Regions from separate parts of the Mesorhizobium sp. P2_A8 genome, predicted to be linked through region 3. Evidence: riboswitches for the same ligand, from Rfam matches in the RefSeq annotation. Region 3 holds a riboswitch; each other region holds the start of a gene.
What was found. Region 3 has a riboswitch for cobalamin ahead of AC1D10_RS20160 (CbtB domain-containing protein). Riboswitches for the same ligand answer to the same signal wherever they lie in the genome.
Positions count from the first base shown of each region.

Region 1: another riboswitch for cobalamin. It lies ahead of bluB (5,6-dimethylbenzimidazole synthase); the one in region 3 lies ahead of AC1D10_RS20160 (CbtB domain-containing protein).
Region 2: another riboswitch for cobalamin. It lies ahead of AC1D10_RS24810 (DUF1636 family protein); the one in region 3 lies ahead of AC1D10_RS20160 (CbtB domain-containing protein).
Region 4: another riboswitch for cobalamin. It lies ahead of AC1D10_RS00095 (aromatic ring-hydroxylating oxygenase subunit alpha); the one in region 3 lies ahead of AC1D10_RS20160 (CbtB domain-containing protein).

Region 1 is NZ_JBFUDB010000005.1:528,997-536,396, reverse strand. It holds gene dxs (1-deoxy-D-xylulose-5-phosphate synthase) at 1-1,630, opposite strand, end outside; gene AC1D10_RS17765 (pirin family protein) at 1,781-2,701, opposite strand; gene AC1D10_RS17760 (DUF2277 domain-containing protein) at 2,736-3,002, opposite strand; gene AC1D10_RS17755 (exodeoxyribonuclease VII small subunit) at 3,113-3,364, opposite strand; gene AC1D10_RS17750 (histone deacetylase family protein) at 3,368-4,294, opposite strand; cobalamin riboswitch at 4,416-4,595, shown strand; partial or broken gene bluB (5,6-dimethylbenzimidazole synthase) at 4,646-5,227, shown strand; gene AC1D10_RS17740 (hypothetical protein) at 5,398-6,381, opposite strand; gene AC1D10_RS17735 (TetR/AcrR family transcriptional regulator) at 6,477-7,085, opposite strand; gene AC1D10_RS17730 (MFS transporter) at 7,207-7,400, shown strand, end outside.
Region 2 is NZ_JBFUDB010000008.1:399,001-406,400, reverse strand. It holds gene AC1D10_RS24830 (phosphatidate cytidylyltransferase) at 1-687, shown strand, start outside; gene AC1D10_RS24825 (FecCD family ABC transporter permease) at 727-1,773, opposite strand; gene AC1D10_RS24820 (ABC transporter substrate-binding protein) at 1,848-2,795, opposite strand; gene AC1D10_RS24815 (ABC transporter ATP-binding protein) at 2,842-3,630, opposite strand; gene AC1D10_RS24810 (DUF1636 family protein) at 3,627-4,097, opposite strand; cobalamin riboswitch at 4,122-4,328, opposite strand; gene AC1D10_RS24805 (nucleoside hydrolase) at 4,612-5,586, shown strand; gene AC1D10_RS24800 (substrate-binding domain-containing protein) at 5,839-6,822, opposite strand; gene AC1D10_RS24795 (ABC transporter permease) at 6,891-7,400, opposite strand, start outside.
Region 3 is NZ_JBFUDB010000006.1:419,661-427,060, forward strand. It holds gene AC1D10_RS20150 (MFS transporter) at 1-646, shown strand, start outside; gene AC1D10_RS20155 (aromatic ring-hydroxylating oxygenase subunit alpha) at 650-1,825, opposite strand; cobalamin riboswitch at 2,017-2,212, shown strand; gene AC1D10_RS20160 (CbtB domain-containing protein) at 2,249-2,428, shown strand; gene AC1D10_RS20165 (CbtA family protein) at 2,444-3,247, shown strand; gene cobU (bifunctional adenosylcobinamide kinase/adenosylcobinamide-phosphate guanylyltransferase) at 3,240-3,755, shown strand; gene cobO (cob(I)yrinic acid a,c-diamide adenosyltransferase) at 3,757-4,386, shown strand; gene cbiB (adenosylcobinamide-phosphate synthase CbiB) at 4,403-5,371, opposite strand; gene cobD (threonine-phosphate decarboxylase CobD) at 5,370-6,419, shown strand; gene AC1D10_RS20190 (tyrosine phosphatase family protein) at 6,416-6,925, shown strand; gene AC1D10_RS20195 (creatininase family protein) at 6,932-7,400, opposite strand, start outside.
Region 4 is NZ_JBFUDB010000001.1:15,481-22,880, reverse strand. It holds gene AC1D10_RS00115 (DegQ family serine endoprotease) at 1-689, shown strand, start outside; gene AC1D10_RS00110 (molybdopterin-dependent oxidoreductase) at 836-1,447, shown strand; gene AC1D10_RS00105 (FAD-binding oxidoreductase) at 1,444-2,190, shown strand; gene AC1D10_RS00100 (FAD-binding oxidoreductase) at 2,257-3,357, opposite strand; gene AC1D10_RS00095 (aromatic ring-hydroxylating oxygenase subunit alpha) at 3,538-4,785, opposite strand; cobalamin riboswitch at 4,900-5,100, opposite strand; gene AC1D10_RS00090 (DUF680 domain-containing protein) at 5,606-5,803, shown strand; gene AC1D10_RS00085 (DUF680 domain-containing protein) at 5,873-6,079, shown strand; gene AC1D10_RS00080 (DUF680 domain-containing protein) at 6,157-6,393, shown strand; gene AC1D10_RS00075 (ABC transporter ATP-binding protein) at 6,485-7,400, opposite strand, start outside.

The DNA of each region.
Region 1 (7,400 bases), on a different contig from region 3:
GCTTGGCGAAACGGGCATCGGCGACCGTGGTGGAAAGCCCGGCCGCGCCAAGCTCCTCGGCGGCAATCAGGCAATCCTGCAGCCGCGTGCCGAAGGACAGCAGTGCGACCTTGCTGCCTTCCCTGACGATACGGCCCTTGCCGATTTCGAGGATCGCGCCGCGCTCCGGCATGTCGACGCCGACGCCGTTGCCGCGCGGATAGCGGAAGGCGATCGGGCCCTCGTCATAGCTCGCCGCGGTGCGCACCATGTGGCGCAGCTCCGCTTCGTCGGCCGCCGCCATCACCACAAAACCCGGCAAGGTTGCCAGGAAGGTGGTGTCGAAGGCGCCGCAATGGGTGGCGCCATCGGCGCCGACGAAGCCGGCGCGGTCGATGGGAAAACGCACCGGCAATTTCTGGATCGCGACGTCGTGGACGACCTGGTCGTATGCGCGCTGCAGGAAGGTCGAATAGATCGCGGCGAACGGCTTGTAACCTTCGGTGGCGAGGCCGGCGGCGAAGGTCACCGCGTGCTGTTCGGCGATGCCGACATCGAAGGTCCGCGACGGAAACGCTTCGCCGAACAGGTCAAGGCCGGTGCCGCTCGGCATGGCGGCGGTGACCGCGACGATGCGGTCATCCTCACGCCCTTCCTGGACCAGGCTTTCGGCGAACACCTTGGTGTAGGCCGGTGCGTTGGCCGGCGCCTTGGCCTGCGCTCCGGTGATGACGTCGAACTTGTTGACGCCGTGATATTTGTCGGCGGCGGCCTCGGCCGGCGCGTAGCCCTTGCCCTTCTGGGTGACGACATGGATCAGCACCGGGCCTTCGCCATTGTCGCGGACATTCTTCAGGACCGGGATCAAATGCTCCAGATTGTGACCGTCGATCGGGCCGATATGATAGAAGCCGAGTTCCTCGAACAGCGTGCCGCCGGTGACATAGCCGCGCGCATGCTCGACCGCCCGGGTGATCGCACGATCGGCGCGCTTGCCGAGATAGGACGTCAGTTTCTTGCCGAAGTCGCGCAGGCCGACATAGGTCTTGCCCGAGGCCAGACGCGCCAGATAGGCGCTCATCGCGCCGGTCGGCGGCGCGATCGACATGTCGTTGTCGTTGAGAATGACGATGAGCCGGGCATCGAGCGCGCCGGCATTGTTCATCGCCTCGTAGGCCATGCCGGCCGACATGGCGCCGTCGCCGATGACGGCGATGACGTTATTGCGGCCGCCGGAGAGGTCGCGAGCGGCGGCCATGCCGAGGCCGGCCGATATCGATGTCGAGGAATGGGCGGCGCCGAAGGGATCGTACTCGCTCTCGGCGCGGCGGGTGAAGCCGGACAGGCCGCCCTCCTGACGCAAGGTGCGGATACGGTCGCGGCGGCCAGTCAGGATCTTGTGCGGATAGGCCTGATGGCCGACATCCCAGATCAGCCGGTCATCCGGGGTGTTGAAGACATAGTGCAGCGCCACCGTCAGCTCGACCACGCCAAGGCCGGCGCCAAGATGGCCGCCGGTGCGGGACACCGCGTCGATCAGCTCGGCGCGAAGCTCGGATGCCAGTTGTGGCAGTTCGCTCTCGGCAAGCGTGCGCAGGTCGGCAGGGATGCGGACCTTGTCGAGGAGCGGCGTATGCGGCGTTGCGTTCACGGGTAGGCCTGCTCGGGCTTTCTGTTCATGGGCGGGATAGGCCGCCGGCCGGCGAAAGTAAATGCGTGTCAGTGACGCGGATCAGGTTGTGGTTCTATCTGTTGGGCATGATCTCGTCCGAAAACCGGTTCCCATTCTCGGGATCATGCCCTAGCTTTCCGGCAGCGGGATAAATTCTTCCTCATCGCCGGGAACGATGTCGAAGCGGCCCGTCTTCCATTCATGCTTGGCCTGCTCAATGCGCTCCTTCGACGACGAGACGAAATTCCACCAGATGTAACGCTTCGAGCCGAGCGAGGCGCCGCCGAACAGCATGAAATGCGCGCCTGTCTGCGACGACACAACGATCTCGTCACCGGGCCGGAACACCAGCAAGCGCTCGGCCGGGAAAACGTCGCCCGAAATCGAGACCTCGCCTTCGAGCGTGTAGATGGCGCGCTCTTCCGCGTCGGCGGGAATTTTCACGCTGGCACCGGGCGCCAGACGCAGATCGGCATAAAGCGTCTCGGAGTCGGCCCTCACCGGGGACCGCAGCCCCTGGAAATCACCGATGACGATGCGCCCGCTGACGCCTTCGGCATCGATCTCGGGAAGTCGAAGCGCTGCGGTGTTTTCGAACACCGGGGCCACTTCTTCCTTGCCGTCCGGCAATGCCAGCCATGTCTGCAGGCCTGAGACCGACATCGGCGCGCCGCGCAGTTCCTCGGGCGTGCGTTCCGAATGAACGATACCACGGCCGGCGGTCATCAAATTCACGTCGCCGGGCTGGATGACCATTTCGGTGCCGAGTGAATCGCGATGCCTGATCTTGCCGTCGAACAGGTAGGTCACCGTCGACAGACCGATATGCGGATGCGGGCGGACATCGAGCGCCTGGCCGGCGCGCAGGATCGCCGGGCCCATGCGGTCGAAAAAGATGAAGGGCCCGACCAGCCGCCTTTTGGCGGTCGGCAGGGCGCGGCGCACCTGGAAACCGCCAATGTCCTTGGCGTTCGGGATGACCATCAGCTCGATCTGGTCGCTGGCAAAGGCATCGCCGACTTCAGGGTCTTTCCCAGGGAAGAAGTTCATGCACTCTCCTTGTCAGCGGCCGCGCCTACTTGCGTCAGGCAAAACGGACCGCGGCTTTTGCCCGCGCCTTAGCTGCCACCTCTTCGCGATTGCGGGGATGCTGATGGGTTTCGAGGGAATCGAGAAGCTCACGGGCCGATGCCGCGATGGCCTCGACGGCGTGGTCAAACGCGTGCTGGTTCTGCTTCGAGGGCCGTGTCGTTCCGCTCAATTTGCGGACAAACTGAAGGGCTGCGTCGCGCACCTCGTCATGGGTTGCAGGCGGATCAAAATTGAACAGGGTCTTGATGTTTCTGCACATCGTTTGCGAACCTCCTCTTCCTGAAGCCGTTTCAATCGGGGCGAATTCCATCCTCGATCATGATCATGTCCAAAAACCGGTGAGGCAAGACCATCGTTCGGGAGCATGCCTCAGTCGGCGTCGAGCGGCTCCGTTCCAACCGGCTTGCCGTCGCGCGACAGCCTGATCTTCTCGACCTTGTCCTCGGCGGCCTTCAGCAACCGGTCGCAATGTGCCTTCAGCGCCTCGCCGCGCTCGTAGATGCGGATCGACTGGTCGAGCGGCACGTCGCCACGCTCCAGATCATCGACGATCTTCTCCAGCGCGTCGAGTGCCTGTTCGAAGCTCATCGCCTTGATGTCTTCGTTGGTCTCACCAGCCATCATTCATCCTTTCATCAGTCGCCCGACATGGGCGGCGACCGAAAATGCCAGTCCCTGCAGATCGTAGCCACCCTCGAGCAAGCTGACGAGCCGGTTGCCGCTGTGGCGCGTGGCGCGCTGCATCAACTGGCCGGTCGCCCAGTCAAAATCGTCCTCGGTCAGGTTGATCTCGGCCAATGGATCTCGGTGATGCGCGTCGAACCCGGCCGAAATGATGATCAGGTCCGGCGCGAAATTGTCGAGCGCCGGCAGGACCCGCGACAGGAAGGCGTCGCGGAAAACCTCGCTGCCGGTCTGCGGCGCCAACGGTGCGTTGACGATGTTGCCGGCGCCGGTTTCGCTCTTTGCCCCGGTGCCGGGATAGAGCGGCATCTGGTGCGTCGAGCAATAGAGCACCGTCGGATCGTCCCAGAAAATATCCTGCGTGCCGTTGCCGTGGTGCACGTCCCAGTCGACAACGGCAACGCGCTCGACGCCATGTTTCCTCTGTGCATGGCGCGCCGCAATCGCCGCCGTGTTGAAGAGACAGAAGCCCATGGCGGTGGTTTTTTCGGCATGGTGGCCGGGCGGTCGCGCGGCGACGAAGACATTGTCGGCGCGGCCTGTGAAAACGTCGTCCACGGCAGCGTTGGCAGCACCAATCGCCGTGATCGCCGCTTGCCAACTCTTCGGGCTGGCGGTGGTGTCGGCGTCGATGCGGGCAATGCCCGTGTCGGGAATGGATGCGCGGACGCGGGCGACGAAATCGGCGGGATGCGCGTAGAGGATGGTGGCCTCGTCGCCCTCCGGCGCCTGGACGCGATCGAGCGTGGCAAAAGCCTCGTCGTCGAGCACACGCTCGATGGCGCGCAAGCGGTCGGGCCGCTCGGGATGGCCGGGCGGCGTGATGTGCTCGAGGAAGATCGGATGGCTGTAGAGACGGGTGGTCATCGCCCTAATCTAGTGACCCGGATCGACAAAGGCCATGCGCAGGCGGTTGATGACTGGGGAAAATCACGCCTGCGTCCATTGGTGTCGCTACGGGCATTGGCGTCGTTAGCGCTTCGGCGTAAGGTCGGCGCCACTGCCTGGTGCTCGCCGCAAGCGAGAGAATCGGGAACACGGTTGAATTCCGTGGCGTGCCCAACGCTGTAAGGGGGACCGCGCCGGTAAATGCCACTGTCGATGACGGGAAGGCACCGGACGCGGGTTGATCCTGAGCCAGAAGACCGGCCTGGCAGGTATCGTCGTCCGCATGGTCAGGCGGATGACATCTACACTGCAATCGCAAGGGGACACGCGATGCCGGAACACATGACCGCTCCAGTTGGCGACGGATTTGACCAAAGTGCACGCAACGCGGTTTACCGCGCCATGTTCACGCGGCGCGATGTCCGCAGCCATTTCCTGCCCACCGCGCTCGAAGATGATGTGCTGGCGCGGCTGCTGCTTGCGGCCCATCACGCGCCATCGGTCGGCTTCATGCAGCCATGGAACTTCATCGTCATTCGCGACACCGAGCGACGGCAGAAGGTGCGCGACCTGTTCCTGGCGGCGCGCGAACAGGAGTTGCCAGCCATCGCGGAAGAGCGACAGGCGCTCTACCGCAAGCTCAAGCTGGATGGCATCTGCGAAAGCGCGCTCAACATCTGCATCACCTGCGACCGCCAGCGCTCGAAGGGTTCGCCGCTGGGGCGCTGGCACAATCCGGAGATGGACCTCTACAGCACGGTTTGCGCGGTGCAGAACTTCTGGCTGGCGGCGCGCGCCGAAGGTGTTGGTGTCGGCTGGGTCAGCATCATCGAGGCGCAGGCGTTGAAAGATCTGCTGTCAATTCCCGAGCATGTGACGCCGGTCGCCTATCTCTGCGTCGGCCGCGTCTCGGAGTTCGCGCCAAAACCGGACCTTGAAACGCACGGCTGGGGACGCCGCCTGCCGTTGCCGGAGCTGATCATGAGCGAGATTTTTTCCGGGCAAGGCGAAGCGCCGCTCAAATCGACCGTAACGCGCCTCAACGCTGTCGGCGCCGCACCGGCGACGGCGACCGCCGCTGATCAGCCTGTCGCGCCGGCCGTGCCCCAGCGCGAGCCACCGAAGGAGGCCAGCGCCTTGTCCTTGAGTTCCCTGAATTTCGACGACGCTTCGGCCAGCCGGGCGTCCCACTCGGGATCGGGCACCTGGCCCTCGATGGTCCTGAAATAGACCTGCATCAGGCAGGCGATGGCGAAGGGTTCGATGAACGCGGCCTTGAAAGCCCAGGCGAAGACAATGGCGAGCACGAAGGCCCAGCCCGCGAGCTGCCCGGGCATGAGGAAAAGAATGGCACCGGCCGGAGCCAGCATCAGCAGGAAGATGACGAACGACACGCCCCACATGATGACCGCCAGCCAGACGGCGTTCTTGACCATGATCCTGCCGTTCTGGGCGTAGAGCACGACGCCTTGCCGCGCCGTCTCGAACGGCGAGGCTGAATTGATGCGGACGTTGTAGCCCAGGATGATCTCGTCGACATAGGTCAGCGACAGGCGGATCACCGTGTTGATGAAGGAGACCAGGCCGCTCAAGCCCGGGATCGGCAGGAAAGCGGCGACGCCGCCGATCAGGCCGGTGATGGCGCGGATGGCGCCCTTGACCAGCTGGTCGACGACGAAAAGGATGTTGGCTTCGGCAAAACGCCGGGTGACGATGTCCTTGGCGTAGGCAATCTGGTTCTGGCCGTCGGGAATATCGCGGCCGTCGATCAGATGGACCATGACGGCGATATGGCCGGCCTTGACGACGTAGAGGATGTATTCGCGGATCCAATAAACGGCGATCGAGACGATACCGAACCCGACCACGCCGCCCCACAAGGCAAATGACAGCGGCCCGTCAGGATCGGTGGAGATATGGCCGATACCATAGCCAACGGAGGCGCCCGCACCGGTCGCAATGATGTAGGCCAGCGTGATGCCGAAATAGACGATCATGCGAAAGACAATGAAGGGCCAGGTCCGCATCATGATAGACACCGACCTGCCGATATCGAAATCCCACATGCCCCGAATCTCCGCTTCAGAGATGGCGCGAGAGGATGCGCTCAAACCGGCTATTGTCAATTGCGGGCAATGGCGCCGGACCGCCTATGGGGATTTCAGTTCGGCTGCGGATCAGGCTTTTTGAGCAGGCCTTCGAGCAGTTGCTTGAACGCCGTGACCACCTTCTTCGACGTCGCTTCGGGGTCGCTCGAATTGGCGATCCGTTGCGCCGCCTGACTGCTCGCCCCGTTGATCAGCCGCGAGGCAGTCTCGGGGTCGAGGCTGGATACGACAACCCCCTCCTCCTGCAACATCGTCAGATGGCTGGTCATTGAAGCGATGCATGCATTGGCATTCGGCCATTGTGCCGGATCTCCCAGCACGGCTGGGCCATCCCGGAACATGATGCGCTGGATTTCCGGTTCCAACGCCATCTCGATATAGGTCGTGCATTCGTCGACGAAATGCTGCCAGCGGGTCGGCGCTCTCGACGCCACTTCGTTCACGTGCGCCGCCATCTCGCCGTCGATTTCGGCGATGACCGCCTGCAGCAATCCCTTCTTGTCGCCGAAGTGATGATAGAGTGCGCCGCGCGTCAGCCCGGCCGAGGCAGTGAAATCATCCATCGAGGCTTCAGCATAGCCGATCGTGCCGAAGGCGTGGCGGGCCGCCGCTATCAGCTTGGCGCGCGTCTCGGCGATCATTTCCTTGCGAGGTTTGTGCATGGCTTCTGGACCTACTAACATACGCTTCGTATGCCAATTGACATACGCGGCGTATGATCTATCTAACAATCATACGCTTCGTATGTAATTGTCGAATCTTCCTTTGTCGAGGAACCGGACCATGCAAAATCCCTATGCGGAAATCTTTCGCGCTCCCGGCGCCAAGGGCTTTGCAGCCGCGGGTTTCTTGGCGCGCCTGCCGATCGCGATGGCGCCAATCGGCATCGTGGCGATGCTGTCGCAGACGCGTGGCGAGTACTGGCTGGCCGGCGCCGTCTCAGCGACATTCGCACTGGCCAACGCCTTCGTGGCGCC
Region 2 (7,400 bases), on a different contig from region 3:
CTGACGCATACAAGCCGCAGCGACCATTGGGTACTGCTCGGCATGTTCGGCATCATCATACCGTTTCAATACTGGCTGGTGTGGACCGCCTGGTACGGGCTCTTCGTCATCTTCATTCCGGTCTACTGCTTCCTGCTGATGCCGGCCATCACCGCGCTGCATGGCGACACCGAGCGCTTTCTCGAGCGGATCGCCGCGCAGCAATGGGCGGTGATGATCTCGGTCTATTGCGTCAGCCATGTTCCGGCGCTGCTGACCCTCAATGTTCCGGGCTTTGAAGGCCGCACCCTGTTGCTGATCGCCTTCCTGATCATCGTCGTGCAAGGCAGCGACGTGCTGCAGTACATCTTTGGCAAGCTCTTCGGAAAACACCGTTTTTCGCCGAACGTCTCGCCGTCGAAAACCTGGGAAGGTCTGATCGGCGGACTGGTGTCGGCGAGCCTGCTCGGCGCGCTGTTGTCCTTCGTGACACCTTTCTCGCCATTGCAGGCGGCAGCCGTGGCCTTCATCGCCTGCTCGATGGGTTTTCTGGGCGGGCTGGTCGCCTCGGCGATCAAGCGCGACCAGGGCGTCAAGGACTGGGGCCACCTGATCGAGGGCCATGGCGGCATGATGGACCGCACCGACAGCCTGGTCTTCGCTGCCCCGGTTTTCTTTCACATCGTGCGCTATTTCTGGACGGTCTGAGGCGGGAACTCTTGCCCAGCGCGATCGGGCCCACCGCGATCAGAGCCGGTTGCGGATGAGCATGGTGACGACGAAGAACGCTCCGACTGAGCTGGTGATGATGCCGATCGGCAGTTCCTGCGGCGGCAGCAAGGTTCGGGCGAGAAGATCGCTTACCAGCAACAGCACCGCGCCGAAGACCGCGCAGCCGGCAACCAGCCGCAGATGCAAAGGACCCGCCAGCGGCCGCGACAGATGCGGGATCATCAGCCCGACGAAGCCGATGACGCCGGCGACCGAGACCAGGATCGCCGTCGCGAACGCGGCGACGAGGAAGGTCATCCTGCGCATCCGCGCCACCGGCACACCAAGGCTTTCGGCGGCATTTTCGCCGGCCAGGAAAGCATCGAGCCGGCGGTGGTTCCATAGCGCATAGGCCAGGATGGTGCCCGCACCCAGCGCGCCGAGCCAGATGTTGTCCCAGCGCGCCAGGCCGAGCCCGCCCATCGTCCAGAACAGCACCGAGTGGGCGGCGCGCTGATCGCCGGCAAAGACCAGGTAGTTGGTCAAGGCGGTGAACATGAACGACACGGCAAGGCCGGCGAGGATCAGCCGCTCCGGCCCTTGCCCCCTCACCCGCGCAACCAGAAGCAGAACAACGCCGGCAGCCAATATGCCGCCGGTGAAGGCCGCGACCGGCAACGTCCAGATGCCAAAACTGTCGCCGAAGACGGTGATGACGGAAACCGCGCCGGCAGCTGCGCCGGAAGACAGGCCGAACAGGAACGGATCGGCCAGATCATTGCGGGTCACCGTCTGCAGCAGCGCACCGACGACGCCCAGGCCAGCGCCGACGCAGATGGCCAGGATCGTGCGCGGCAGCCGCAGGTCGACGACGATCTTGCCGACCGGGCCGGACACGTCGTGCCCACCCAGCCCAATTGCATGGCCGAGCGAAGCCACGACGTCCGTCAACGGGATCAGCGTCGAGCCATAGGCGATCGACAGCAAGGCGAGCGCGGCGATCGCCGCCGCTCCCGCCATCATGGCGAGTGCGAATGCCTTGTGCCGCAAGCCTGGAAATGCGTCGCGTCCATCAGGGCTCATGCGACGCACTTCCCAGATCTTTTCTTCATGCATGTCGTTGGCAAAAACCGCGGCGCATTTTTGGGCGACATGCCTCAAAATGCTTCCGGATGCATCGCCTTGGCGATCTTGTCGATCGCTTCGATGTTGGCGGGCCCAGGCGTCAGCTCGGCATAGCGCAGGGCGACAAAACGCTCGTTCTTGACCGCGTCCGTTTCTTTCATCGCCGGATGCGCCTTCAGGAAATCGAGCAGTTTCTTGTAGCCGCCGCCGTCCTGGTAGTCGAGCAGGATGAGGAATTGCGGGTTGCGAGAGGCCACCGTTTCCCAGTCCGTGTTGCCCCAGCTGGTGTCCATGTCGGCCATGATGTTGTCACCGCCAGCGGCAGTGATCATGGCGCTGGGGATGGCGAACTTGCCCGCGGTAAAGGGTTTGTCCTCGCCGGAATCATAGAGGAACACCCGCGTGCCCTTGCGGTCGCCGACCTTGGCGGTGATGTCGGCGAGCTGCGTCTTCCAGCCCGAAACGAGCTTTTGCGCCTCAGCCTCCTTGCCAAAAATCTTGCCCAGCTTTTCGACGTCGCCATAGAGCAGGTCCATCGAGGCGGCAGGGCGGTTCTTGTCGAGATGGACGCAGCTTTCCGTCAGAACCAGCGTCTTGATGCCATGCGGGGCAAGCGTGTCGGGCGTCACTTCGCCGCCCGGCTTCATGCCGTAGTACCAGCCGGCGAAGAAGAAATCGGGCTCGACCGCGACGAGGTTTTCAAGCGTCGGATATTTGGGGGCGAGTTCAGGGATCGAGCCCTGCTCGGCCTTGAATTCGGGACCGACCTTGTACCATCCGGTGATGCCGGTCAGGCCGACGATCGACGGCTGCAGTTTCAGCGCAAAAGTCATCTCGGCCATGTTGAGGTCATGGATGACGGCACGCTTCGGCGGCGCGTCGAAGGTCAGCGGTTTGCCGCAGCTGTCGACGGTCACAGGGAAGGCGAAGGCTGTCGAGGCCAGCAGCGAGAAGACAAGCGAAAAGGCGAGGCGTTTCAAGGTAAGTGCTCCTTTGTTGAACAGGGATTGGGCGGAACGGCTTCGATCAGGATGGCGGCGCGGCGCGGTTCGGCACCTCGAACACCGTCAGTTCGCGGTCTTCGGTCGGATGGCGCAGACGAAAGACGTCGACGCCGAAAATCTCGCGGATCAGCTGTTGGGTCAGCGCTTCGCGCGGCGCGGCGAACGCTTGCAGGCGGGCATTGTTCATCACCGCGACCCTGGTGGCGAAGGGGGCCACCAGGGCCAGATCGTGCAGCACCGCGATCACCGTCATGCCGAAGCCGGCCACGAGTTCGAGCAGTTCGCCACGGGCGCGCGGGTCGAGGTGGTTGGTGGGCTCGTCGAGGAACAGAATTTTTGGCTCCTGCGCGATGGCGCGCGCCAGCTGGGCGCGCTGGCGCTCGCCCCCCGACAGCGAGCCGATGGTGCGGCCAAGCAGCGGCAGCAGGCCGGTCCGGCGCAGCGCGTCGACGACAATGTCGCGTTCGTCGCTCCTGCGCCTCAGCCCGGCGTGCGGAACCCGGCCAAGCTCGACATAGTCGATCACCGCCAGCCGCGGATCGGGCTGGTCGGTCTGGCCGACCACGGCGATATGCAGTGCCCGCTCGGCGGCCGAAATCCTGTCCAGCCGGCGCCCGCCAAGCTTCACCTCGCCGGAACTTGGCCGCAGCATGCCCGACAGCATGCGCAGCAGCGTCGTCTTGCCGGCGCCGTTGGGGCCGATGATGGCGAGGCGATCGCTCGCGGCCACCGACAGGCTGACCGCATGGACCAGATCCCGGCCATTCGCCATGGCACTGAGGTCACGCGCTTCGAGAACCGGCGCTGTCATCGGCTGTTTCCCGCCGGATTCTCCGGACCCGGGATGCGGGCCAGCGTCTTGCCGGCCAATCCCGCCGGGCGCTGTCCCGAATTGCACCAGCCATCGGCGAGCGAAGCATAGAGCTTGGCGAATCGCACGAGATCGCCGACATCGGCCTGCGCATCGATGGAGCCGAAGAGATAGGCAGCCTTGCCCGATGCCTGGAAGGCAACCGTCAAGGGCCGTGCACAGCCGGCCATGCAAGACACGCCCTCGACCGTGAAGCCATGCGCCACGGCGGGTTCATGGTGGGCCGAGAGCCGGGAACGCAAATCGGAGCACAAATTTTCACCCGACCTGATCCCTGTCGGGACGTCGCGGCAAAGCGTGCAGACAATAATGCGGTGAATACGATCTGTAGCGCCGTCCAACTTTCCGTCTTTCTCGATTGGCGACGGAAGGATGTTGGCGTATCGGCCGACAAGACCGACGTCCACGTCTCCTCCCGGCACACCCCGTCCGGTCAACTCATGCTGATGGCAGGTCTCCTGGCTCGCGGGTCGTTGCGCCATCCTGCCTTCCCAGCCTTGCCGGCCAGTGGCATTTACGGATTTTGCTCGCCGCTTACAGTTGCGGGGGCAGCCACGGCCTCGACCCTTTGGGATCTCACCGTGTTCCCTTTTCACCCCTTGCCTTGCGGCCAGGGGACCATCACCGGGCCAGCGTAGATTTCCATCGATCGCATCGCAACGGTTTTTTGCGACGTCGCGGCTCCATCCAAATGTAATAACATTACGTTTGAAGCGATATTCCGCGACGATGTCAACTCCACTTGTGCGCAACACGGCGGCGGCAGGTGGCAGCTGCTCGAAATGGGCTCGCCACCGGAGGTAGAAGGTGGCCGGGGGGCCGAGCGAGTTGGCACTACGGTTGCCGAGGGCGAGAACCTTGACGGCGCAAGCGGCGGCAGTCTGTAGTCGCGGCAGGCTCGGCCGACAGAGGAGGTGCCATATGGAAAAGATCATCCTGGACTGCGACCCAGGGCATGATGACGCTATCGCCATCCTGCTGGCGGCAGGCAATCCGAAGATCGATCTCCTCGGTATCACCACGGTTTCGGGCAACCACAATGTCGAGAACACCACGCGCAATGCGCTTTCCGTATGCACCGCCTATGGCATCAAGGTACCGGTGGCGAAGGGCTCTCCCGGCCCGCTCCTCATCGATCAGGTGCTGGCCGTCGAGATCCACGGCGAGACCGGGCTCGACGGCCCCGTACTGCCGCCCGCCTCGTTCGAGCTCGACAAGCGGCACGCCGTCGACTTCATCATCGACACCGTCATGGCGCATGAGCCGAAGACGATCACGCTGGTGCCGGTCGGTCCCTACACCAACATCGCGCTTGCCGTGCGCAAGGATCCGCGCATCGTCGAGCGGGTGAAATCGGTCATCGCAATGGGCGGCAGTTTTACCAGGGGCAACATCACGCCCGCGGCGGAGTTCAACGTCTATGCCGACCCGGAAGCAGCCTCCGTGGTGTTCCGGGCCAACTGGGACGTCACCATGGTGGGGCTCGACCTGACGCATCAAGCGCTCGCCACCACGGGGCTTCAGGACCGGGTGCGCGCGGTAGGCGGCCCGATCGCCAAGTTCATCCTCGATATCTGGGAGTTCATCGCGACGACGCATGGTGGCCTCCTGCAGATCGAGTATCCCGCCGTGCATGACGCATGCTGCGTCGCGGCCATGATCGACCCGACCGTCTTCACCACCGAGAAGGCCGATATCCGCGTCGAGCTTGCCGGCCGGTGGACCAAAGGCATGACGGTCTGCAATTTCGAGAAGATGGGCGGCATGCACCATTTCGGCGGCACGGCGAGCGAGCAGGTCGACTTCCGCCACACCGTGGCGATGAAGCTCGACCATCAAAAATTCTGCGATTTGATAGTGGATGCGCTGGAGCGTCTAACCAAGAACAAGGCGTGACCCGCACCTTCGCGACGATACGGTAGGCAGCAAGAGACACCTGGGCGTGCCTCGGGCCAATCGGCGGGAAGGTAGGTCACACGGCCACTTGCGCTACGCGTGCCAACGATGTCTGCTTTGAGGAAGCGGTAAAACTGATCTCTGCAACTGTCATGAGGCGCGAAGCAGCCATTCCTTGCAGGATTAGTGCCCCAGAACACAACAAGGCCCCGCGGGGGGCCTTGTCATATCCAACCTTGGTGGCTGGCTCCCTCACTTCCCCATCATCTGCTTGGCATTTTCCGCCGTGATCGCCGTCGTCTCCACTGTCACTGTCGGCTCCACCGAAGTGGCGCAATCGAGCAGAATCTTCTTCGACATCTCGATCGCTTCCTTGGCACCGGTCGGATAGGTGAAGGTCGCCGCCCAGTCGCCTTTCGCTACCGCTTCGATGCCGCCGGCAGGTCCCGGCAAGCCATCGGTGCCGATGATCTTGACGTCCTTGCCGGCACCTTTGGCGGCAAGCAGCGCGCCGGCCGCCATCATGTCGTTGCTGGCATAAAGCACCTTGATGTCGGGATGCGCCTGCAGCATGGCCGAGAAGGCGGTCTGGGCTTTGTCCGGCACCCAGTCGGCGGCCTGCTCGGCCACGATCTGGATCTTGGCATTCTCCTTGACGCCGTCCTTGAAGCCGTTAAGCCGCTCGACCGCGGGCGTCGAACTCGGCAATCCCTGGAGCACCGCTGCTTCGCCGCCGTCGGGCAGCAAGGTCTTGGCGGTATACTTGCCCGCCTCGAGCGCGATCTTGTAATTGTCGCCGCCGATGAAGGCGGTGTACTCCTTGCCCGGATCGCCGACCGTCTTGCGATCGAGTTCGATGACCGGGATGCCGGCATCCATGGCGCGTTTGACCGCCGGCGTCAGCGGTGCCGCCTCGAAGGGCGAGATCAGCAGGATGTCGACCTTCTGGGTGATGAAATTGTCGACCTGCGAGGTCTGCGTGTTGACGTTGCCGGCGCCGTCGGCGATCTGCAGCGTGAAGCCCGGAACTTCCTTGGCCGCCGCCTCCAGCTCCTCGTTGACGTGCTGACGATAGGGTTCGGCATTGTTCGCCTGCGAAAAGCCGATGATGAACTGGCCGTCCTTGGCGCAGGCCTTGACCATCGGGTCGGCAGCCTGTGCGGCTCCCGCGATGCACAGGCCAGCGCCTGCCAGAAGCGCGACTTTCAGGGCACGCCTTTGTCTTGTGGTTTCCATACTCACTCTCCTCCTCGTCGGGCCGGGGGCCAGACCTTGGTTGACTTCCACTTGCTGCCGCATTCCTCCTAACGACCCAAACCCTCGCGGCGGCGAACGAGGGATTGAAGCACTGCCGCCAGCACAATGATCGCAGCGGTCGCGAGCAGCTGCATGGCGGGGGTGATGTTGTTGAGCTGAAGGATGTTGGCGAGTGCGCCCAGCATAATGGTGCCGGCGACCGTGCCAACCATCGAGCCGGCGCCGCCGAACAGGCTGGTGCCACCGATGACCACGGCTGCAATCGCGGTCAGCTCGTAGCCCATACCGTCATTGGCACTGCCAAAATTGAACTGACCGGCATGCACGATGCCGGCCAGTGCGGCGGCAAAGCCGGTGATGGCGTAGACCGATATCTTGACCATCGACACCGGCACGCCGGAAATGCGCGCCGCGCGCTCGTTGCCACCGACGGCAAAGACATAGCGGCCGAAGCGCGTCGTGTTGAGCACGATCGTTGCGATTGCCGCAAAGACGATGAACACGATCGTCGCCACCGGCACAGTGTTGTTGAACAGCCGCTCACCCAGCACCGCGAA
Region 3 (7,400 bases):
GCTGTTCTGGACCTACCGGCTGGGCGACAACCCGTCGATCCGCCCGGGCAAGTCGCGGCCGGCCAATCCGCTCGCCAATATCGGTCGCTTTGTCGCCCAGCCCAGGTTGCGGCTGGCCTGGCTGATTGCCTTCGGTCGCTCCTGTTTCTGGACGACGTTCTTCGTCTACGGGCCGCTGTTCATGGTCATCACCGGCGAGGGCAAGTTGGCCGGCGGCCTTTTGGTTTCGGCCGGCAATGCGCTGCTGTTCATGGCCATCTTCTGGGGCAAGGCGGGAAAGCGCTTTGGTGGCCGGCGGACCATGACATTTGCCTATTTCGCCATGTCGGCCATGCTGCTGGCGGCGGGTGCGGTCGGCGAAACCGTGCCGCTGCTCACCGGTGCCTTCCTGCTCTGCGGCGCTTTCTTCAGCATTGCGCTCGACGCTCTGGGCTCGACCGCGTTCATGCGCTCGGTGCGATCTTATGAAAGGTCGCAGATGGCGGCGGTCTACCGCACCTATCTCGACTTTTCCGAACTGACGCCGCCGCTGGTCTATTCGGTCGTGCTGGCGTTCTTCGGGCTGGGCTCGGTGTTCGTCATGCTCGGCCTGCTGGCGGCGATCTGCGGCTTCGTGACCTGGCGGTATCTGCCGAAATCGCTGTGATCTTCAAGGCTTGGAGGGCACGGCTGCGTGCCGCTCGCGGACCCAGTTGTGGAAGCGGTGCAGATCATATTCCTCGGGCATCAGCACACCGGCTTCGTGGCGCGTCGAGCGCAGGCCTTTCTGGTTGACCTCGCAGATCGCCGCATCCTCCTCCAGCACCTGTTTGCCGAAGGCGACGATGTTGTCGATATCGGCTGCATCAAGTGCTTCGGGCACAAACAGCCATTCGGCGACAAGCTCGGTCTGCTCGGGGCCGAGCGGCACCAGCCGTACGGTCCTGACATAGTCGACATGCCCTACGACGAACATCGACGGCAGGTTGGTGGCGTAGGTCTGGCCGGCGGCGCGCTCGGCAGGTGTCAGGCCGGCAAAGACCGGCCCGTGCGCCTGGCCGTCGCGCGACCAGGTCTCGGCGCCGGCGCGCAGGCCGCCGGAAAACTCCGGTGCGTCATTATCGGCGTGGCGAGCCCAATCGGGATCGTCGTGCCGGTCCATCAGGCCGCGGCCATAGATCGGCACCAGCCGCGACAGATCCTTGTGGACGCCCGGACAATGCAGGCACTCGTTGAAGTTTTCCCAAAAGATCTTCCAGTTGCAGTTCATCACCTTGCGCAACGCATGGCCGGTCACCAGCGTTTCCAGCGGCCAGTTGGCGAGACCGCCGGACGCCGGATCGAAGGAGGATTCCGCCGAGCCGGCGGCGTCTTCGGAGAGATTGACGAAGACAAAACCGCGCCACACCGAGAGTGCCACGCGATAAAGCGGGTGATCGGCCTTGTCGAAACCGTCCGGCAGCGATTTCGACGGAACGCGCACGAGATCGCCGCGCAGCGAATAGGACCAGGCGTGATAGGGGCAGGTGATCAGCCGCGCCTTCAGCCGGCCTTCGCTCTCCTGGCAAAGCTGCGAACCGCGATGGCGGCAAGTGTTGTGGAAGGCGCGCAGTTCGCCGGTCTCGTCACGCAGCACGACGATTTCCTGCGTGCCGACGCGAAAGGTGCGGAAGCAAAGCGGCTGCGCAAGGTCTGCCTCGCGGCAGACGAGCAGCCAGCTTCTGTACCAAATGGCGTCGAGGTCGCGCTGATAGGCATCGATGTCCCAATAGGCGGAGGACGGCAGCGTCGGTTCGGCCCGCGTCAAGCCGTTGTAGGGATCGCGGTCGCTGGCAATGGGCTGCATGGCTGGCTTCCTCTAGAGTTGCTAGCCGACACCCGGCCACGGGAATTGTCAATTGTTGGGCCCGTGCCCGATTTGTGCACTTTCGGCGACAATGCATTCTTGCATCATGCATGTCGTGATCCCAAAACCGCTCCGCACTTTCGGCGACATGCATTGTCGGAATTTGGTTTGCCGGTCGCGGCGATTTTCCCTATAGTCGCGCTGTCGTCGGTTCCGTTTGGAGCCAAGAGGGAATGCGGTGCGGGCGAATGTCTTGCCCAACGCCGTGGCTGCCCCCGCAACTGTGTGCGGTAGTCCTCTCCATATGCCACTGAAGGTTTTCTTCGGGAAGGTGGGGAAGGGCGCTGATCCGCGAGCCAGGAGACCTGCCGGCGACAGGAAACTGACTTCTATGCCCTCGGGTGGAGGGCGAAAGGACAAGACATGACTACCGCTTCCGTCTCCCTCGGCGCCTCCGTCTCCTCGCAGTCGCGCTTCATGCAGCTTGCGCTCGTGGCGCTGCTTGGCATCTTCGTTGTCGGTTTTGTCGGCTTCTCGCATATCGATGCGGTCCACAATGCGGCTCACGACTATCGCCATTCGATGGCGTTTCCCTGCCACTGACGAGGATTTGACATCATGAACCTGTTTCGCAACGTCGTGTTCATCGCGGCGATCGCAGGGCTCGTGGCTGGCGTCGTTCTCGCCTGCATGCAGGCCTTTGCCACCGTGCCGCTGATCCTCAAGGCGGAAGTCTACGAGCAGGCCGGCGGCGGCCATCACCATGACCATGCCGCTCCGGCCGCAACGGATACCAATGCCATGAGCACAGCCGCCCCGGCGGGGAACGCCATGAGCTCTGCCGCCCCGGCGCCGGCGGAAGCAGTCGCTCCGGCAGCGGAAGACGAAGGCTGGGCACCGGCCGACGGTTTCGAGCGTTTCGCCTTCAGCGTGGTTGCCAATATCGTCACTGGCCTCGGTTTCGCACTGATCCTGGTCGCGGTTTCCGAATTCGCCGGCGGCATCGGCAACTGGCGCCAGGGGGTGTTCTGGGGCCTGGCCGGCTTTGCCGTGTTCACGCTGGCGCCCGGCCTCGGCCTGCCGCCGGAATTGCCGGCGATGCCGGCTGCCGATCTCACGCAGCGCCAGATCTGGTGGTGGGCAACCGTGGCGGCGACCGCGGCGGGTATCGGCCTGATCGCGTTCCGCAAGTCGCTGCCGCTTGTGATCCTGGCCGTGTTGCTGATCATTGCGCCGCATATTGTCGGCGCACCGCAGCCCGACAGTTTCGAGACCCCGATCCCGGAGGGTCTGCATCATCAGTTTGTGGTGGCGGTGACGGTGACCAATCTGGTGTTCTGGCTGGTTCTCGGCGCGGTCGTCGGCGTGGTGCGCGGCCGCTTCACCGGTACCGCGACCAGCCTGCGCGACAGCTTTGCCTGATCGCAGCAAGCTGACCTTCATCATCGGTGGTGCGCGCTCCGGCAAGAGCGCGCATGCCGAAACCCTGGCGACGACCTTGCCGCCGCCGTGGGCCTATATCGCCACGGCGCAAGCCTATGATGACGAGATGCGTGAGCGCATCGCGTTGCACCGCTCGCGGCGCGGTGAAGGGTGGACGACCATCGACGCACCGCTCGATCTCGCAGGCGCGCTTGAGGCCCTGCCGGACAATCAGCCGGTGCTTGTCGACTGCCTGACACTGTGGCTGACCAATCATATGCTGGCCGAACACGACCTCGATCTGGAATACCGTCGGCTGGCTGAAGTGCTGTCGCGGCCGCGCGGGTCCTGGTTCGTGGTATCCAATGAAGTCGGCCAAGGCATCGTGCCGGACAACGCACTGGCGCGCCGCTTTCGCGATGCCGCCGGCCGGCTCAACCAGCAGGTGGCCGCTGTCGCCGATACGGTGCTGCTGATGGTGGCGGGGCTGCCACTCAAGGTGAAATGAGATGACCGATACCGACGACAAGCCCATCGAAGACCGGGACGAGGAACGCCACCGCGCCAAGATGGCCAAGCGCAAGGCGGTGCAGGACGCCGAGGTGGCGAGCAAGACGGTCGAGAAGGGGCTGCTGATCGTCAACACCGGGCCGGGCAAGGGCAAGACCACCGCCGCCTTCGGCCTGGCGCTGCGGATGCTCGGCTACGGCAAGCGTGTCGGCGTCGTCCAGTTCATCAAGGGCAAGTGGCACACCGGCGAGAAAGATGCCTTCGCCGCCTTTGGCGACCGCGTCGTCTGGCACGCGATGGGCGAGGGGTTCACCTGGGAGACACAGGATCTGAAGCGCGACATTGCCGCGGCCGAAGCCGCATGGGCCAAAGTGCTCGAGCTGATGGCCGATCGGTCGATCAGCCTGCTGGTGCTCGACGAACTGAACATCGCGCTGCGCTACGATTATCTCGAACTCGACAAAGTGGTTGCCGCGCTGAAAGCACGACGGGAGGGCCTGCATATCGTGGTCACCGGCCGCAACGCCAAACCGGCATTGGTTGAGGCGGCCGATCTTGTCACCGAAATGGGCGTGACCAAGCACCATTTTTCCGCGGGCGTGAAAGCGCAGCAGGGGATCGAGTTCTGAACGGCGCCTCGATGCGTCACACCACAATGACGACGACCGAGACCAAACCGAACAGCGCGATCAGCAGATAGTCGGCGACGCGGTAGAGTTTCAGCGCCTGCCTTATGTCGATGCTGTCGGCTTCGCGCCGGCCGCCTTCGCCCATGAAGACGTCGTCGACCAGCACGCCGCCGTAGCTGCGTGGTCCGGCGAGCGCCAGGCCGAGCGCGCCGGCCATCGCCGCTTCCGGCCAGCCGGCATTGGGCGAGCGGTGTTTTGTCGCGTCGCGCCACACCGCGTGCCAGGCATTTTTCGCATCTGCGCCTTTGACCAGGAATGCAGCCAGCACGATCAGCAGCGCCGTCAGCCGCGATGCCGGCAGGTTGATCCAATCGTCGAAGCGCGCCGCCGCCCAGCCGAAGGCCTCGTGGCGCGGGGTGCGGTGGCCGATCATCGAATCGGCGGTGTTGGCGGCCTTGTAAGCGGCGCCGCCGGCAAGTCCGCCGACGCCGGTCCAGAAGGTGGGGGCAACGATGCCGTCAGAAAAATTTTCGGCCAGGCTCTCGATCGCCGCGCGGCAGACACCGGCCGTGTCCAGCGTTTCCGGATCGCGGCCGACGATTCGCGAGACGGCAACACGGCCCAGAGCGAGGCCACCGGTGTCGAGTGAGTCCGCCACAGCCTCGACATGCTCGTAAAGGCTCTTCTGCGACAGAAGCGATGTCGCCAAGAGAGCGGCAATGATCAATCCCATGGGAATGAACCAGAGCAGGACCTGCACGCCGAGCCCGATCGCCGCCGGCACCAGCACGATGACCAGCAGCGCCTGAGCACCGCGCTTGCGACGCAGTGCGTCGGGATCAGTGGCGCGGTTGAGCCTGCGTTCGAGAAAGGATATCAGCCTGCCGAACCACGTCACCGGATGGCCGATGGCGCGAAACAGCCAGTCCGGATAGCCCAGGACGAATTCGACGGCCAATGACAGGAAAGCGATCAGGACTGACATGAAGCTTCTTGATGGGGCGGCGGTGGACCATGGTGGAAGTCTAGGTCGGGCGAGGGTGCTTTTCCCCAACGCACCTCAGCCTTTCGTCGACCTCTCGACCGGTATCAATCCGCACTCCTACCCGCTTTTCGACCTGCCCGCCACCATCCTGTCGCGGTTGCCGGAAGCCGGGCGCGCCCGCGAGCTGGTCGAGGTCGCGGCGCGCGCCTATGGCGCGCCTTCGCCAGCCAATGTGGCGGCGGCACCCGGCACGCAGATCCTGTTGCCGCGCGTCGCATCGCTGATCGCGCCTGGCAAGGCGCTGGTGCTGGGGCCGACCTACGCCGAACATGCGCGGGCAGCGGCGATCGCGCGACATGAGGTGGCGGAGGTCGGCGATTTCGAGGTGTTGGCAAAAGCCGACCTTGCCATCGTCGTCAATCCGAACAATCCGGATGGGCGCATCATCGAGCGCGACCGGCTGCTGGCGCTGGCTGCAGGGATGCGCGCCAAGGGCGGGCTGCTGGTAGTCGACGAGGCGTTCATGGACGTCGGCCCACGCCAACACAGCCTCGCCGGCGATGTCGGCCAGGGCGGCATCGTGGTGCTGCGGTCGTTCGGCAAGTTCTTTGGCCTGGCCGGGCTGCGGCTCGGTTTTGTGCTTTCCGATGCAGCGACGGTCGACCGGGTGGACACGCAATTCGGACCATGGGCCGTCGCTGGCCCGGCGCTGGAGTACGGCATCCGCGCGCTTGCCGATATCGGCTGGCAGGACGCGATGCGGGCATCCCTTGCGGATGCATCGGCGCGGCTCGATGGGCTGTTCGGCCGCTTCGGCGCTCCTGTCGCGGGCGGCACCACATTGTTCCGTTACCTTCGCATGCCCGATGCCGCCGATCTGTTTTCCGCGCTTGGCGAGCGCGGCATCCTGCTTCGCCATTTCACCGACCGCCCGGGTGTCCTGCGGGCCGGCCTGCCGGGGAGTCGGGAGGAATGGCAGCGGCTCGAATCCGCTCTTGCCGAATGGGCGTCGCGGCGCGAGGATCAATCGAAGGGTTCTAAACAATGATCCATGTCTGCTCGCTGGCAAAGGTCGAGGAAACGGTTGCGAGGACCGGCGCCGACCGCATGCTGTCGCTGCTCGCCGCCGGCACGGAGGTGGTCCGCCCGGCTTCGATCGCCCCGGAAAACCATCTGCATCTGGTCATGCACGACATCGCGGTGGCGCAGGACGGGATGACCATGCCGGGCGAGGAGCATGTCCGCAGCCTGCTCGATTTCGCGCGCCGGTGGGACCGGGCAAAGCCGATGGTCGTGCATTGCTATGCCGGCATCAGCCGCTCGACCGCTTCGGCCTATATCATCGTCGCCGCACTGGCGCCGAAACGCGACGAAGCCGAACTGGCGCGGACGCTGCGGGCGCTGTCGCCATCAGCGACACCCAATCCTCGACTCATTGCGGTGGCCGATGTGTTGCTCGACCGCAACGGCCGCATGATCGAGGCGATCGAGGGGATCGGGCGCGGCGCCGACGCTTTCGAGGGAACACCTTTTGCACTGACGATCGACAATTAAAACCAGCTACTTCAGCCAGTCGGCGAGCTTCGCCTTGCGCACATCGCGCAGCAGCTCGATGAAACCGTCGGCCTGATGTTCGGCGGTCAGCCGGCCTTTCTCGGCCGTCGCGATGCTGGCGCCGCCGACCACGCCATTCGGATTGAGGTCGCTGGCAATCCAGGCAAAGGCATGGGTGCCGGTGTGGCGCAGCAGCGAAAATTCCTTTTCGGCCTTCGCGACATTGGAAACGAAAGTGTCGGCCTTGCCCATATCGACCAGATCCGGCCGGAAATGCAGCATCAGCGACGTCTCGACATCGCCGCCATGGATGCCGTGGCGGTCCTCAAGTTCGGTGTACATGCCGGCCGGGCGGCCGAAGCGCTGCCAGCTGGTCTTCACTGCCAGCATGTTTTCGCGCACGCGCAGTTCGCGCGTGACGATGCCCATGATCTCTTCGTTACCGCCATGCGAATTGACGACGACCAGCTTGCGC
Region 4 (7,400 bases), on a different contig from region 3:
TCGCCAAGCTGATGAAGGACGGTTCCATCCAATACGGCTATCTCGGCGTCGAGATCCAGCCGGTTACGCCGGATGTGGCGAGCGCCATCGGGCTCGATCATCCTGGCGGCGCGCTGGTTTCGCAGGTCAATGACGGCTCGCCGGCCGCCAGCGCCGGGGTCGAGACCGGCGATGTCATCACCAGCTTCGCCGGACAGGATGTGAAGGATCCCAAGGATCTGTCGCGGGCCGTCGCCGACGTGGCGCCCGGCGCCCGGGAATCGCTTGAGGTCTGGCGCAAGGGCAAGGCGGTGCAGATTTCCGTCGATGTCGGCCGCAACAGCGACGATGTGAAGACCGCGTCGGTGACCGACGGGTCCGGTGAGCCCAGCGCCGGGCAAGGCAATCGAGTCCCTGCGATGGGCCTTGGCCTGATGGACATCACGCCCGACATTCGCCAGCAGATGAACCTCGCCGACACTCAGCACGGCGCGGTGGTTGCCAGCGTCAACCCCGACAAGGCTGCCGCGGCTTCCGGAATCCAGGCCGGCGACATCATTATTGCCGTCAATCAGGTGCCGGTGAAGAGCGCCAGGCAGATCACCCAGGCGATTGCCCAGGCCGGCAAGTCCGGCAGGAAATCGGTGCTGTTGCTGTTGGAGCGCGACGGCGGCCAGATTTATGTCGCGGTGCCGTTTGCCAATGGCTGAGACTTAGCGCTCAATCGAGCGATCGGCGGGATCGGTGACGACGATCCCGTCGATCCGGTCCGTCAAGATTTCAGTTGCCCGCCACGGTATCTTCGAGAAAACTGCATGAGGGCTGACAGATGGCCTGATGCAGGGGGATTGCCGCAATGGTCACCCGAGGTTTCCTTTCAGGACGGCGCCCGCCGACCGACGGCGACGCGCGCATCCCTCCAGGGCAATATCTCGAGCAGGGATTTCCTGTCCTGTCAGCCGGCCCGACGCCGCGGGTGCGCACCGAGGACTGGTCATTCACGCTGAAGCACGGGCCGCGGCCGATCAAGAAATGGAACTGGGCCGAGTTCAACGCCCTGCCATTGACCAAGATGACACGCGACATCCATTGCGTGACCGCGTGGACCAAGTTCGACACGCCATGGCAAGGCGTGCTGATCGACGATATTCTCGCCGATGCCGGCATCGCGCCGCCGACCGCCTTCACGCTGGCGCATTCGTTCGACGGTTACACCACCAACGTACCGACCAAGGACCTCGAAGCCGGCAAGGCGATGGTCGCGCTGTTTTACGAAGGCAAGCCGATCACGTCGGACCATGGCGGCCCCGCTCGGTTGCTGGTGCCGCATCTCTATTTCTGGAAATCGGCCAAATGGCTGAACGGCCTTCAGTTCACCGAGCGCGATGAGCCGGGTTTCTGGGAATTGCGCGGCTATCACATCTATGGCGATCCATGGCGTGAGCAGCGCTACACGAACGATCCATGAGCGACGCACAAGCGCCGCAATCGCCATGGCAAACGGCCGGGATCGTCCGTATCGAAAGGCGCACGCCGCGCGTCACCAGCTTCTTTTTCCAGCCATCGCGGCCGTTCACCTACCGGGCCGGTCAGTATGTCGACGTCAGGCTGACAGCGCCGGACGGCTATCAAGCGCGCCGCTCCTATTCGATTGCCTCCGCGCCGGAGACGCACGGGGTGATCGAACTGGCGATCGAGAAGCTCGACGATGGCGAGGTCTCGCCATTCTTCCACGAGATCGCGGCAGTTGGCGACGAAATCGAACTGCGCGGACCGCTCGGCGGGCACTTCATCTGGCCCGATGACGATGGCGGGCCGCTCTTGCTGGTCGGCGGCGGCTCGGGCGTCGTGCCCTTGATGTCGATGGTTCGTCATCGCGTCGCGCGCAATTCGACGGTGCCCGTCGCCCTCGTCTTTTCAGCCCGGGTCTGGGACGAAGTGGTCTTTCGTGACGAGCTGATTGCCCTCGACGATCGCAAGGACGGCTTCGACCTCGTGCTGACGCTGACGCGCGAAGCCGCGCGCCGTCCAGCCGATTATTCGCGGCGGGTGGATGTCGCCATGGTGGTGCAATCCATGGCTCGGTTGCCCGGACCGCCTGATGTCGCCTTCGTCTGCGGCTCCAACGCCTTCGTTTCCGCCGCCGCCCAGGCGCTGATGGATGCCGGCGTTGCGGCGGAAATCATCCGAACCGAACGCTACGGAGTTTGAACGGACACGGTCCTTCCGAGAGGTTTCTCGTAGCCGCCGTTCCGAGGCTCGGCATTCCCCCGGCGGTCACGCCTCGATTTCGAGCGCCGAAAGCGGCTTTGAGCAACAGGCGAGGATGAAGCCGTCGTCGATCTCGTGGTCGAGGATGCCGCCATTGTGGCTCATCTCGACGGCGCCCGTGACCTTCTTCACCTTGCAGGTTCCGCACAGGCCGAACTCGCAGGCGGCGGGAATCCGCACGCCCGAAGCCCGCGCCGTCTGCAGCACGGTCTGGCCGGCGACGCATTCGGCGTCGACATCCGAAAGCGCGAAGCGGATCGGCGTCGCGGCTTCGACGATGACGGCGGCGCCGTCTTCCGCCGGCGACGTGAATGGTGCCGGGATCTCCTCCACGACAGGCGCCGCAAAGCTCTCCTGATGGTACTTCGTCATGTCGAAGCCGGCAGAGTCCAGCATGCCGCGCACGGCGCGCATGAAGGGATCGGGGCCGCAGCAGAAGATTTCGCGCTCGCGGAAATCGGGCGCCAGCAATGGCAGCCGGATCGCATCGATGCGGCCCATATGGCCGAACCAGCCCTCGCGGCTCGACCGCTCCTCGATCATGAAGCCGAGCGACAGGCCGGGCATGCGGCTGCCGAGCAGTTCGAGCTCCTTGCGAAAAATGATTTCCTCGGGGCGCCGCGCGCAATTGACGAAGCCGACATCGGTCCATGGCGCGCAGTCGTTCAGCCAGCGCAGCATCGACATCATCGGCGTCACGCCGGAGCCGGCCGAAATGAACAGATACTTGGCCGCCGGGTGGCTGTGCAGCGAAAAGTCGCCGGTCGGCCCATAGGCCTTCACATGCGAACCGGGCGTCAGATGGTCGAACATCCAGCGTGTACCGATGCTGCCCGCTTGCGCCTTGATCGTCACCGCGATCGAGAACGGCCGCGATGGCGAAGACGACAGCGTGTAGGTGCGCATCAGCGGCCCATCGGCGGTCGGCAGTTCCAGCGTCACGAACTGGCCCGGCTTGTAGCGGAACCAGGTCTGGTTATCGGAGCGGAAGGTGAAGGTCTTCACATCAGGTGCTTCGTCACTGACGCCGATCACTTCCAGCACCTGGAGCCTGTCGTTCCAGGGCGTCATCTGGTCGAGATGGCGATAGAGGCCAAGGTCCGTCATCGCATTCATCCTCTTGTCCCTTTTATTCCGTGCGTGTCGTGATCCCAAAACCGCTGCGCACTCTTGGGCGACATGCACCAAGGCGCGTCGCGTCGAAACGGGTTCATGCGACGCGCTTCAGGTCTTGTTTCCTTGCATGTCGTTGTCTCAAAACCGGGGGCCATTTTTGAGCGACATGCACTAGGCAACGCTGCGCAGCGCCGGCCGGCCGCCTTCGGCAAGCCGCGGACCGATGAACGACGCGTACCATTCGACGAACTGGATCACGCCGCCCTCATGCAGCTCCGAATAGGGGCCTGGCTCGTAGGCGGGCGATAGGATGCCGAAGGCGTTTTCCTCGACGATGTGGCGGTCCTGGTCGTTGGTCTCGGTCCAGACATGGGTGAGTTCGGCGAGATCGTAGTCGACGCCTTCGACCGCATCCTTGTGGACGAGCCATTTGGTCGTCACCGCCGTTTCCGTGGCGCTGATCGGCAGCACGCGAAACGTCACCGCGTGGTCGATGAGGATGTGGTTCCATGTCGTCGGATAGTGATAGTGCATCAAGGTGCCGATCCGGTCGGCGGAGACGGTGTCGGAGAGGTTCTTCTTCACCGCCCGCTTGCCGTTCATGGTGTAGCTGATGGCGTCGCGCAGCAGCGGCGCGCGGGTGGCGCGGTACTGTCCGGCCGCATCGATGCGGAATTTGCTCGGCAGGCCGGCCGCTTCGCATTTCGCCCAGTGCGCAAGCATTTCCGGGTCGCTGTCGGCCCCCTGCACGCCGGTCACCGTCGGTGCCTCCGGGAAAGTTTTGCAAAGCTCCGGGTGATTGCCGGCGCAATGGTAGCACTCGCGGTTGTTTTCCCAGACCAGCTTCCAGTTGCCCTTCTCGACAATGGTCGACTCGAACGCCACCTTGGCCTCGCGCAGCCGGTGCGGCAAAAGGTAGGGCTCGATCATAGCCCGCATCGGTGCGAAATCCGCCGGCTCCTTGCCCAGGCAGATGAAGATGTAGCCGCCGACACTTTCACAGGCGATGGGCTTCAGGCCGAACTGGCTCTTGTCGAACCCGTCCGCCATCTGTCGGGCAAACAACAGCCTTCCGTCCAGCTCATAGGTCCACTGGTGATAGGGGCAGACCAGCTTTGCCGCCGTGCCCTTGTCTGAATTGCAGACTCGGCTGCCGCGATGGCGGCAGGAATTGTGAAAGGCGTTGATATTGCCCTTCTGGTCGCGGACAAGGACGACCGGATAATCGCCGATCTGCGCGGTAATGTAGCTGCCCGGCTTGGGCAGCTCGCAATCATGGCCGATGAACAGCCAGTCGCGATACCAGATCAGCTCCATGTCGAGCTTGAAATAGTCCGGATCGGTGTAAAAGGGCTGCTCGAGCGAGAAGCCGTTCCTGCGGCTCTGCAGCAGCCTCAGCATATCGTTGCGCGCGTCCATGTCCTGTCCTCATAGCCAAGGACTGAACTGGTGGTGATGGAGGAAGGATCGGACGCAGACCGGCGAAGCGCCGGACATGCACTATCCACCTCTTGACCGCCCACCGCGATCAGTCGAGTTCAAATATCTCGGGCTGGTTTCCGGGCTCTGGAGTGTCCTTGCGGACGGTCGCGACACCTTCCCAGGCGTTTGCCCAGTGGTCTCCCGTTGCGACTTGAACTCCACCACCGTTGCGGGGGCAGCGCCGGATTCTGACCGGCTTCCCAATTCTCCGCTTCGTCGTCACGAAGCGGCACCTGAGATGACATGATCTAATCACGATCGCGGGCGCGCCATCGGCATGAAAACGACATCGTATCCATGCGGCGCGACACGCATGCGAAACGCTCCGGCCGGCTATTGCGGAGCCGAAACCCGATCTCCTAGGCAGCCATCGCCGGCTGCAATCTCCTCGAATCCGACCCCTTGCCGGGGCCTAAGAAAGGTTAACGGTTTCGAAAAGTGACTATTAGCAACTTCTAAAATCGAACCGAACGGTTCGTTTCTGTTGACGGTGCGTGCAGGACGGTGTGAACGCTGGGCCTCCGACACAGTTGGTGATCGGGGTGCCGATTTTACATAACTATTTGATATCACAAAGAAAAACAACTGGTGTGGATGCTCTTGGCACAATTTCAAGTGGCAGATTCTTGGTCCACGCGGAACAACTTCGTGATTGGAAATGGCTGGATGGCTTTCCCACATCGGGGCGGTCCGAACGACGCGATTTCATCCCAAGACACGCCGCTAGACGGACGGGAAAAATACTGGAGTACCTAAAATGAAAAAGATCATTCTCACTGCCGCCGCCGTTCTGGCCATTTCCGGCAGCGCCTTTGCTAACGGTAGCGACCACTATGGTTCGAACGCCCCGGTAGCCACTGCTGTCGACAGCTCGCAGACCGCTTCGATCAAGAAGCCGGAACCGGCTGCTCAGACGCCTGTCCAGGGTAGCGACCGCAATCTCTTCGGCCACTAACGCCGATTCCCAGAAGGCGGCGGGCTCGCCCGCCGCCCTGGCAAAATCCAGAAATTCAGGAGAGCTAAAATGAACAAGATCCTTATTGCTGCCGCCGCCGTTCTGGCCATTTCCGGCAGCGCTTTCGCCGGAAGCGACAACTTTGGCTCCAAGGGCGCCAATCAGCCTGCCGCCTCGGTCGACAGCTCGTACACGGCTTCAACCAAGAAGTCCGAGCCGGCTGCGCAGACGCCTGTCACCCATGGCAGCGATCGCAACCTGTTCGGCAACAACTGACATCCGAAACTAGCATCCGACGGCGAGGCGGCGGGTCAGCCTGCCGCCTCGAATTCGAAAATACCGGAGTATCAAAAATGAAAAAGATTGTTCTTACTGCCGCCGCTCTTCTGATTGCCGCTGGCAGCGCCTATGCCGGCAACGACAATGTTGGCGGCACCGACATCAACAAGCAGGCGACCGTCAACGTCGACGCCTCGCATACGGGCTCGATCCGCAACAGCGATTCGCCCGTTTACAAGTTGCTCAACTCGTCGGGCGACGTACAGAAGTCTGCCCCTCAGGGCAGCGACCGGAACCTCTTCGGCCGCTAACTAACAGCCGAAGCTGATCTGCAAACAAAGAGCGGCGGGCCTGTGCCCGCCGCTCTTCGTTTTTCATGTGGCCTCCGACGTCCTCCTGACCTCAGGCCGCCTTTGCTTCCGGCTGACGGAGCGAGAAGGAGTGCCCGTCCGCGTCGAAGATGTGAAGGTCGCTGGCGTCCGCGCTCAGCCGCAGCGTCGCCCCGCGCTTGACCTCGACATTGCCTGGCATCTTGGTCACCAGCGGCAGGTCGGCGCGGCCGATGTCGACATAGACAAGTTGGACCTCGCCGAGCTGCTCGACATAGTCCACCGTTCCCTCGAACAGATAGTCCGCGCCGCTGGCGATCATCAGGTCCTCTGGCCTGACGCCGAAGCTCACCGAGGCACCGTTTGCCGATGCCGGCGTGGCGATCGGTACGGTTGCCTTGCGGCCGCCGACATGGCTGACGACGGTCGGGTTTCCGGTCTTGTCGATGGTCGCCGGCAGGATGTTCATGGCCGGCGAGCCGATGAACTGGGCGACGAACAGATTGCCGGGCTTCTTGTAGAGGTCCATCGGGGTGCCGACCTGCTCGATATGGCCTTCCTTGAGCACCACGATGCGGTCGGCCAGCGTCATCGCCTCGACCTGGTCGTGGGTGACGTAGATCATGGTCGTGTTGGGCATCGATTCCTTGAGCTTGGCGATCTCGATGCGGGTGGCGACGCGCAACGCCGCGTCAAGGTTCGACAACGGCTCGTCGAACAGGAACACTTTCGGATTGCGCACGATGGCGCGGCCGATGGCGACGCGTTGGCGCTGGCCGCCCGACATCGCCTTGGGCAGGCGGTCGAGATATTTGGTCAGCTGTAGGATTTCGGCCGCCTGCTTCACGCGGCGGTCGATCTCGGCCTTGTTCTCTTTGCCGATCTTCATCGAGAACGCCATGTTGTCGTAGACGGTCATGTGCGGGTAGAGCGCGTAGGACTGGAACACCATGGCGATGCCGCGCTTCGATGGCGGCACGTCGTTCACG